DNA from 4 places in the Streptomyces sp. NPDC055189 genome. Region 1 is predicted to be linked to each of the others. Evidence: riboswitches for the same ligand, from Rfam matches in the RefSeq annotation. Region 1 holds a riboswitch; each other region holds the start of a gene.
What was found. Region 1 has a riboswitch for cyclic di-AMP ahead of ACWFR3_RS22495 (transglycosylase family protein). Riboswitches for the same ligand answer to the same signal wherever they lie in the genome.

Region 1 (2,176 bases):
TGAGTCCGGTAAGTCCGGTGGCTCCGGTGCCGACGACGAGGCGCGAGACAAGAATCACGACGAGTCGGACAAGTCGGATGACTCGGCCAAGTCCGGCCGGGACGACGCCACTTCGTCCGACCCCACTCCCTCCACCGGTGACGGCGAAGGCCGCCACCGCGGCGGCAGCGCGGCCGACGAGGCCTCGGAAGGCTCCTCCCGCGAAGGTTCGGGCCGGCACGCCTCCCGCGGCGACGAGCGCGAGCAGGACGGCTCCGACGGGACGTACACGGTCCGTTCCGGAGACAACCTGTGGGCCATCGCCGACGACCTGGACGTGAAGGGCGGGTGGACCGAGCTGTACGCGGGGAACGAGGAGTCGGTCGGCTCCGACCCCGACCTCATCCTTCCCGGTCAGAGCCTCGATTTGGGCGAAAAGTAGGGGTAGTTGGCGAGTCGCTTTGCCTCTGATGTCCAGATTGGCGCAAGTGAGACATGGGTCTCAAAGGCCCTGATCGTCTTTGGAATTCGGCCGCGGTCATGCCTACGGTCGTGACCGCTCGCCACAGCGGGCCCCGCCGGTCGGTACGCCGAGTCCTGCCAACGGCCGTTCGGGAACAGTCGTCGCGTAAGCGCCGTAGGCAGGAGCGGGGGACCCAAGGTTTCCGCCGGGCCCGGCCGTTCAGTCTCGCGAGAGCGAGGCGGAGAGACGGTCAGGAACGGCTAGGGGTTAAGTCGCGCTCAAGGAAGCGCGGCCGGGCAACTTCATCGGCCCGAACCCGACAGCTCACCTCGCAGGCGTCGGTGAGGGGATCACTCATGCTGTTTTCCAGCAAGGGCAAGCACCGCCGCCCGTCCAAGGCCACTCGTGTCGCCACGCTCGCCGGCGTCACCGGTGTCGCGGTCGCAGCCCCGCTGATGGCGGCCGGCCAGGCCTCCGCCGCGACGAACTCCGAGTGGGACGCCGTCGCCCAGTGCGAGTCCGGCGGCAACTGGTCGATCAACACCGGTAACGGCTACACCGGCGGCCTGCAGTTCTCGTCGTCCACCTGGTCCGCGTACGGCGGCACCAAGTACGCGCCCAGCGCCGACAAGGCCTCCAAGGCCCAGCAGATAGAGATCGGCGAGAAGGTTCTCGCGGGTCAGGGCAAGGGTGCCTGGCCGAGCTGCGGCGTCGGCCTCTCGGGCGCCTCCAACGAGGGTGGCGGTGCACAGGAGAGCGCCCCGCAGCAGACCCAGGAGCAGCCCAAGAGCCAGCCCACCCCGCAGACCGAGCAGCCGCAGCAGGCCGCTCCGAAGGCCGCGCCCAAGGCCGAGGCTCCCAAGACCGAGTCCAAGAAGACCGTCGAGACCCCGACCGGCAAGAAGGTCAAGAAGGGCGACGGCGAGTACAAGGTCGAGAAGGGTGACACCCTCTCCAAGATCGCCGAGGCGAAGAACGTCAAGGGCGGCTGGCACAAGGTGTACAAGCTCAACGGCGACATCATCGACAACGCCGACATGATCTACCCCGGTCAGCAGCTGCACCTCAGCTAGTTCTGGCGGGGCGCCTCAGCGGTCTTGATCGTCTGCGGGTGCTCCGTGGCTTGTCGCGCAGTTCCCCGCGCCCCTTCGGGCGCTACCCCGTCCCCACGGACTCCCCGCCCCCGGTGCGCGTATCCCCCGTACGCACCGGGGGCGGGGTATGTTTGTTCCGTTCGTAAACATTTTGCTCTCGGTTTGTCCACAGGACGGGCGGTCGGCTGGCTGTTGTCCGGGAGCCGGTTAGGCTCGTGTCCGCGGGGCCGATGCCCCGCGTACTCGCGTCACATCCCAGAAGGAGATGCTCGTGCCGTCCATCGACGTCGTCGTAGCCCGGGAAATCCTGGACTCCCGAGGCAACCCCACGGTCGAGGTCGAGGTCGGCCTCGACGACGGCAGCACGGGTCGTGCCGCCGTTCCGTCCGGTGCGTCCACCGGTGCTTTCGAGGCCATCGAACTCCGTGACGGTGACCCCAACCGTTACCAGGGCAAGGGCGTCGAGAAGGCCGTCCTCGCCGTCATCGAGCAGATCGGCCCGGAGCTCGTCGGGTACGACGCGACCGAGCAGCGCCTGATCGACCAGGCGATGTTCGACCTCGACGCCACCGACAACAAGGGCTCGCTCGGCGCCAACGCCATCCTCGGCGTCTCGCTCGCCGTCGCGCACGCCGCGTCG
Region 2 (2,176 bases), on a different contig from region 1:
GGCGGCTGCGCAAACCGCGCGTGGCCCGCGCCATCGAGGGCGGCACCGGGGTCGTGCTCAGCGCGCTCGGCCTGGTGCTCCTCACCGAGGCGCTGCTCGGCTGACATCGTCCGGCGTGGCCTATTCGCTGTCCCTGTCCGCCGCGCGACGCACCAGGAGCGGGAGCAGGCCCCACAGGCCCGCGCACACCACCAGCGTGCCCGCGCTCGCGATGATCCCGCCGGTCCTGCCCACCGCCACGTCGACGACCAGGAGCACGGCACCGGCGACCGCGAACACCAGGACCACCAGGCCGAACCCGGCGAGGCGGGACGAGACCCGCACGATCCGCGGTTTGGCCTGCCGCCCGAACAGTGACCTGTGCACGGCGGCCGGTGCCGTGAACAGCGCCGCGGCGAGGACGGCGAGCAGCAGCGTGCTGACGTACGTGGCGCGCTGCACCGTGTCGAGCGACGGGAAGCGCTCGGTGAAGGCGAGCGTCAACAGGAACGCGAAGAGGATCTGCACCCCGGCCTGTGTGACGCGCAGCTCCTGGAGGATCTCCGAGAAGTTGCGGTCGGCGCGTTCGAAGGTCGTCTCGTTGCGCGACGGCTCGCCCGCAGCGGTGGAGCTGTTGTTTTCGGCCATGGCGCACGAGTATCCGCGTCGACGCTCTCCACGCCTGACGGACGCGCCGGTCAAAACGCCCGACGGGGGCCGGTCGAGCGGTGGCGGTGAGGCCGCCACCGTCCGACAGCCGTAGATCGGTGACGGGTGATCAGCGCACCCTGCCGTACCAGACGCTCTTGGTCCAGATCTTCTCGAGCCGCACCACGGTGTTCGACTTCGGGGCGTGCCAGATCCGGCCCTTACCGGCGTAGATGCCGACGTGGTACACGTTCCGGCCGGAGTGGAAGAAGACCAGGTCGCCGCGTTCGCGCTTGGACGCGGAGATGTGACGGGTCTTGTTGTACTGCTGTGCGGCGGTGCGTGGCAGCTTCTTGCCCGCGCGCTTGAACGAGTAGAGGGTCAGGCCCGAGCAGTCGAACCGATGTGGACCCGTCGACCCGTAGCGGTACGGAGAGCCCTTCTTCGAGGCAGCGATCTTGAGCGCTTTGGTCGCGTGCGTCGCGGCCTCGGCCTCCGACGTGAGTCCCGGAGCCGCCAGCGTGCCGCCTACGACGGCGAGCGTGAGGGCGGATACCGAACCGGCCCTGGTGAGCAGCGACGGAACATGATTCAGCGCAGTCATGCGCAACCCTTCGTCAGCCGCCTGTGAAGGATGACCTGTCGGATTCGGGCTGGCGAAGTTGCCCGGCCGCGATGTGCGGCTTCACCCCAAGGGTCGGCGTCCGGACCTTCCGGACCGACCCGTCATGCCTGGGTCCTCCACTCCTGCCGATGCACCGATGTCGACCGGTCATCCGGGCGGCGGCAGGACTCGGCGTCCGCCCGGATCGCCCCGCCGCTGTGGCGGGGGCTTGTCGTCGGAAGGGATCTTGACCCGCCAAGTGGTCAAATTCCGAGCCGAAACGGCGTTTTGTGAACCTCCTCACGACTGAACCGTTCGGGTGGACAGGGTCGGATCCGGGATCGGACCAAGGGGTCCGAGCATCGTTCGACCAGCACCGGAACGAAGAATTCCGGCCCACGCGTACGCATCTGACGCAACCGAAGACGGCTCGAAAGACTACGAATGTCTACGCCGAACGAGGTAGCCCGTTTGGTTCGTTTGGAATCGGGTCCGGACGGTTCGGGGGTCAGGGCCGTGGTGACGGGGGCTCAGGACGCCTGCGGAGGCGGCACGGTGACCCGCCCGGCTCGCCGCTCCCCGTCAAGCACGCGCAGCGCCCTGGCCAGCGTCGGCGCGTGCACGGCGCTCTCGCCGCGCTGGTGCATGAGCGTCAGCGCGTCCCGCAGGGCTGTCGCGCTGCCGACCAGGGCCTGGGCGGCGCGCAGTCCGCCATAGGTGTCCGATGCGCGGGCGGGGTTGATCCGGCCCACCAGGTCGACCACTTCGAGATACCGGTCGATTAACTCGCCCTCGGCGCGGGTGAGTGCGGGCAACGGGGGGAGTTCGGGCGGCAGCACCGGCGGTTCACCCCGCTTCCGGGGTGTTGGGACGCGGGGCGTCGAGGTGCGGGGTGTCGAGGGATGACTTGCGGTTCGCGATGATCCGGTCCACCAGGCCGTACTC
Region 3 (2,176 bases), on a different contig from region 1:
CCGCCCGCATTGAAACCGGGGGCCACCGTACAGCGCCGCTCTGCCGTAACTGCGGATACTGGCGGGTGTTTCACGATTTTCGGCGGTGCGCGGAGGAGGCCCCCGGCCGCTCCTGCGGCGGCGCGACCGAACGCCTTACGGGGCGTCGGGCGGGATCTCGTTACGTCGACGCGCGAATTTCCGTCCCCGGGAAGGGAGTTACGGGAATCAGCTGCCAGGGGGCAAGAATTGCTGATGCACAGACGTGAATTGAATGTTGATATGCCGTCACATCCAGGATGCGGTCCGATTCTGCTGATAGCGCGCGCACTGCGGTAGCGCTGCGGACTCAAGGCAGGGCATCCCAAACAGCCCCCACCGCATGCCCGTCGCCTCTCACCGCCATCGCCATCGCCATCGCCAGCCTCCTGTCGGCCCATGCCGCCGAGAAGAGAAGGCGCGGCGGGGCGACATCGACAGTACGCCGATATGCCCGCTTTGATACGTAAAGCGAACTACCTTTATGTCCACTTTTGCACTGCGAAACAACTTTTCATGCCATTAAAGGCATACGCTTACCGACGTCCGCCTTACCGAATGTTCGGCCCAATTAAGGCGACCCTGCGCGTGCTCGATTCAGTGAATTGGGTCACGCCGCCGACCGCGGCCCCAGGGAAGCCGTTGCGCATACTTCCGTTGCGCGCGGCGAAAGTTGGCCTTTTTGATCAATGAGAGCGAAAGATCCTTATCGCCGAGGAATGATCTCGGACATTGCCTATGCGAATTCGTGTCTTGTTCCCTCCCGGCTTTCTCGCTTAATGTCAAAGTCAATCCGGATGGAACGCCGAATCCTGCCGCTGTCCGGAAACCCTTCCCACCCACACACTCACGCACGGCAGGAGCGGGGGACCCAGGTAAGCCGCCGATCCGGATTCCGGAACGGCTCGGGGTGAAGTCGCATTCGCAGTGCGACCGGACATCTCCCGTCCGAACCCGACAGCTCACCTCGCAGGCGACGGAGAGGAATTCGTCATGCCTGCAAAGGGTAAGCACCGCCGCCCCAAGTCCAGCTCGCTCAACCGCAACATCGCCGCCGCAGGCGCGGGCGGGGCCGTGCTCGTCCTCCCGGTGCTGGGCGCGACCACCGCGAGCGCGGCGCCGGCCGCCGCAGCCGTCAAGCCCGCCGCAGCCCCCAAGACCTACGTCGTCGCCGCAGGTGACTCCCTCGCCAAGATCGCTCGGGAGCACACCGTGAACGGCAGCTGGAAGAAGCTGTACGAGGACAACCGCAGCGCCCTCGGCAACGACCCGAAGCTGATCCAGCCCGGAGTCAAGCTCACCCTCGACGAGAAGGCCCCGGCCCAGCGGGCGGACCGCTCCGAGCGGTCGGACACGCTCTCCGCCAAGCCCGCCGCCGCCAAGACCTACACCAACAACCTGGACGGCTGGATCAAGGAGTCGCTCGACGTCCTGGCCCAGCACGGCATCCCCGGCACCTACGAAGGCATCCACCGCAACATCATGCGCGAGTCCTCCGGCAACCCCCAGGTCACCAACAACTGGGACTCCAACGCTGTGGCCGGAACGCCGTCCAAGGGACTCCTGCAGGTCATCGACCCCACCTTCGAGGCCTACCACGTGCCCGGCACGTCGACCGACAGCTTCGACCCCGTCGCCAACATCACCGCTGCGTGCAACTACGCGGCCGACCGGTACGGCTCGATCGACAACGTGAACGGCCCGTACTAGACCGACCCCGTTCCATCCGCTGTGAGCCCCGGCACACCATGTGTCCGGGGCTCCGGCCGTTGTGAGGGGATGCGGGCCCGCCGTTCCAGGGCCTTGGCGACGACCTGCCCCAGCGGCGCGTCGGGGAACTTCTTCCAGGACTTCGGCCGCCGTCGGGCCAGCCTCTGCTCGATCGCGTCGGCACCGGCATCGGCGTCGGCCGTGTCGCGGGAGCGGCCTCCCTGCGTGAGAGCGAGATGTTCGAGCCGCCGGTTCGCGCTGTTGGACGCCCGCTTGTTCCGGCGGATGCTCTTGCGGGAGCTCTTGTCGTTCTCGCCGTAGGCGTTGCGCCGGTCCTTCCGGTAGCTCAGCCGCTTCTTCTCCTGCGGGGACTTCCGCCGCACGGTCCGGCTCCTCTCTTCTCGCTCCAGCCGGAAGGCTAGCCAGACCGGTGCCCCGGGTGCGACCG
Region 4 (2,176 bases), on a different contig from region 1:
AGGGAGATCCCCGCGGCCTTCCACGCGTCCTGGGTGAGCCCGGAGCAGTCGTAGGAGTCGGGTCCTGTGGCGCCCCACACGTACGGCTTGCCGATCTGCGCCTCCGCGAAGTTGATGACCTTCGCGGCCTTCGTCGCGTAACCGCTGTCCGTGTCACCGGAGCCGGAACCCGTGCCCGAGCCAGTGCCCGAGCCGGTGTCGGAGCCCGAGTCGGGGGTCTCCTTGTTCTTCTCGCGCTCCTCGGCCGCGGCCTCTTCCGCCGCCTTGCGCTTGGCCTCCGCCTCGGCCTCCTGCTTGCGGGCCAGCTCGGCGGCCTTGCGCTTGGCCGCCTCGTCCTTCTTCTTCTCGATCGCCGCGAGCCGCGCCTTCTCCTCGGCCGTCAGCTCCGAGAGCATCGTGCGCGCCTGGCCCAGCTTCTTCTGGACCGTCTGCTTGCTCGTCTTGAGGTCGTCCCGTGAGTCGCTCAGCGTCTGAAGGCTCTTGGCGGCCTTCGTGCGCTGCTTCGTCGCGGCGGCCTGCTTCGTCTGGTAGTCGTCGACCGCCTTCTTCTGGCGCGCGGTCAGCCGGTCCGACAGGTGATTCTGGTCGAAGTACCCCTGCGGGTCGTCGGCCAGCATCATCGTGGCCGTCTCGGAGACGGCGCCGGTGCGGTACTGCGCCGCGGCGAAGGAGCCCAGCTCCTGGCGGGCCTCGTTCAGCTTGTCGGTGCGCTCGGCCACATCATCGAGCAGGGTGTCGACCTTTTTGCGCTGTTTGTCGGTGCGCTCCTTGGCCGAGTTGTACTTCTGCGTGGCCACGCCCGCCTGGTGGTAGAGATCGTCGACCTTCTTCTGGACCTCTTCGAGGCTGGGCTTCTGCGGTGCGGACGGCGCCGCCTGCGCGCTCTGTGACAGCAGGGCCACGGAGGTGAGGGCCGCCGTCGTGATGCCGATGGCGGGAGTGGCGCGTAGGGCGGCAATGCGGTTCCGCGGCTTGCGGTGCGACGCCAAGGGAGGCGACTCCTTCCGTAGACCGCCTACCGGGTTAGCTGTCGGGTTCGGGCGGGTGGTTCCGGAAGGTTGCCCTACAGTCCCGTACTGCGTACGGGACCGATTCACCCCAAGTTCATCGTGGGTCCCCGGCTCCGAGGAGATCGAACTCGGCGGAGGCCACCCGTTCCCGGCGGGGTTCGCCGGTGGGAGTACGAGCAGCCCGCGCAGCACGCTAGCCAACTCGTGTGGTCCGTGTGAAGGTTGATGTTCGATATGCCCGATACATTTTCGTTACTTTACGAAGCTCTTGACGCGGGCACGTCGCGCTGAAGCGGAGAGTGATCGTCCGCGGGCAGGGCGTAGCCGGAGTGACGTGGCCGGAACCCGGAGCGGGTTGTCAGTGCGGCCGCCTAGACTCGGGAGGCGATGAGCAGCCTCTTTGATGACAGCTTCCTGGCGGACCTCAAGCCCTCGCGGGCTTCGGAGGAAGAGCCCCCGCCGCCGCCCGAGGACAACACTCCGGAGTCAATCCCGGATGATCTGTTCGACGGGAAGTTCGACGCGCCCACACCGCGGGACGCGCACTACCGAGGCGGGGCACCGCGCCCCGTGCTCGACCCGGCGGCCCTGCTCGACGGGCTGAACGAGAACCAGCGCGCGGCCGTCGTGCACGCGGACTCCCCGCTGCTCATCGTCGCGGGCGCGGGCTCCGGCAAGACCCGGGTCCTCACGCACCGCATCGCTCATCTCCTGGCCGAGCGGCACGTGCACCCGGGGCAGATCCTGGCGATCACGTTCACGAACAAGGCCGCGGGCGAGATGAAGGAGCGCGTCGAGCAGCTCGTCGGGCCGCGCGCCAACGCCATGTGGGTGTCGACCTTCCACAGCGCGTGCGTGCGCATACTGCGCCGCGAGTCGAAGACGATCGGCTTCACCTCCTCCTTCTCGATCTACGACGCCGCCGACTCCAAGCGTCTGATGGCGCTGGTCTGCCGCGACCTGGACATCGACCCGAAGAAGTTCCCGCCGAAGTCCTTCAGCGCCAAGATCTCGAACCTGAAGAACGAGCTGATCGACGAGGAGGAATTCGCGGGCCGGGCCTCCGACGGCTTCGAGAAGACGCTCGCCCAGGCGTACGCGATGTACCAGCAGCGCCTCCGCGAGGCGAACGCCCTCGACTTCGACGACCTGATCATGACGACGGT

Region 2: it holds a riboswitch for cyclic di-AMP, as region 1 does, so the genes downstream of both, ACWFR3_RS35150 (C40 family peptidase) here and ACWFR3_RS22495 (transglycosylase family protein) in region 1, are expected to answer to the same signal.
Region 3: it holds a riboswitch for cyclic di-AMP, as region 1 does, so the genes downstream of both, ACWFR3_RS45265 (LysM peptidoglycan-binding domain-containing protein) here and ACWFR3_RS22495 (transglycosylase family protein) in region 1, are expected to answer to the same signal.
Region 4: it holds a riboswitch for cyclic di-AMP, as region 1 does, so the genes downstream of both, ACWFR3_RS12890 (NlpC/P60 family protein) here and ACWFR3_RS22495 (transglycosylase family protein) in region 1, are expected to answer to the same signal.

Annotation. Positions count from the first base shown of each region.
Region 1 covers NZ_JBSGSG010000031.1:28,717-30,892, forward strand. Annotated here, with positions in the region: gene ACWFR3_RS22490 (transglycosylase family protein) at 1-421, shown strand, start outside; cyclic di-AMP (ydaO/yuaA leader) riboswitch at 603-795, shown strand; gene ACWFR3_RS22495 (transglycosylase family protein) at 799-1,515, shown strand; gene eno (phosphopyruvate hydratase) at 1,808-2,176, shown strand, end outside.
Region 2 covers NZ_JBSGSG010000072.1:22,729-24,904, reverse strand. Annotated here, with positions in the region: gene ACWFR3_RS35160 (LysE family translocator) at 1-104, shown strand, start outside; gene ACWFR3_RS35155 (DUF6328 family protein) at 121-627, opposite strand; gene ACWFR3_RS35150 (C40 family peptidase) at 758-1,231, opposite strand; cyclic di-AMP (ydaO/yuaA leader) riboswitch at 1,235-1,398, opposite strand; gene ACWFR3_RS35145 (hypothetical protein) at 1,762-2,070, opposite strand; gene ACWFR3_RS35140 (ATP-dependent Clp protease proteolytic subunit) at 2,078-2,176, opposite strand, start outside.
Region 3 covers NZ_JBSGSG010000145.1:4,160-6,335, forward strand. Annotated here, with positions in the region: gene ACWFR3_RS45260 (glycoside hydrolase family 15 protein) at 1-10, opposite strand, end outside; cyclic di-AMP (ydaO/yuaA leader) riboswitch at 845-1,009, shown strand; gene ACWFR3_RS45265 (LysM peptidoglycan-binding domain-containing protein) at 1,012-1,728, shown strand; gene ACWFR3_RS45270 (hypothetical protein) at 1,725-2,111, opposite strand.
Region 4 covers NZ_JBSGSG010000013.1:115,031-117,206, forward strand. Annotated here, with positions in the region: gene ACWFR3_RS12890 (NlpC/P60 family protein) at 1-989, opposite strand, end outside; cyclic di-AMP (ydaO/yuaA leader) riboswitch at 998-1,154, opposite strand; gene ACWFR3_RS12895 (ATP-dependent DNA helicase) at 1,398-2,176, shown strand, end outside.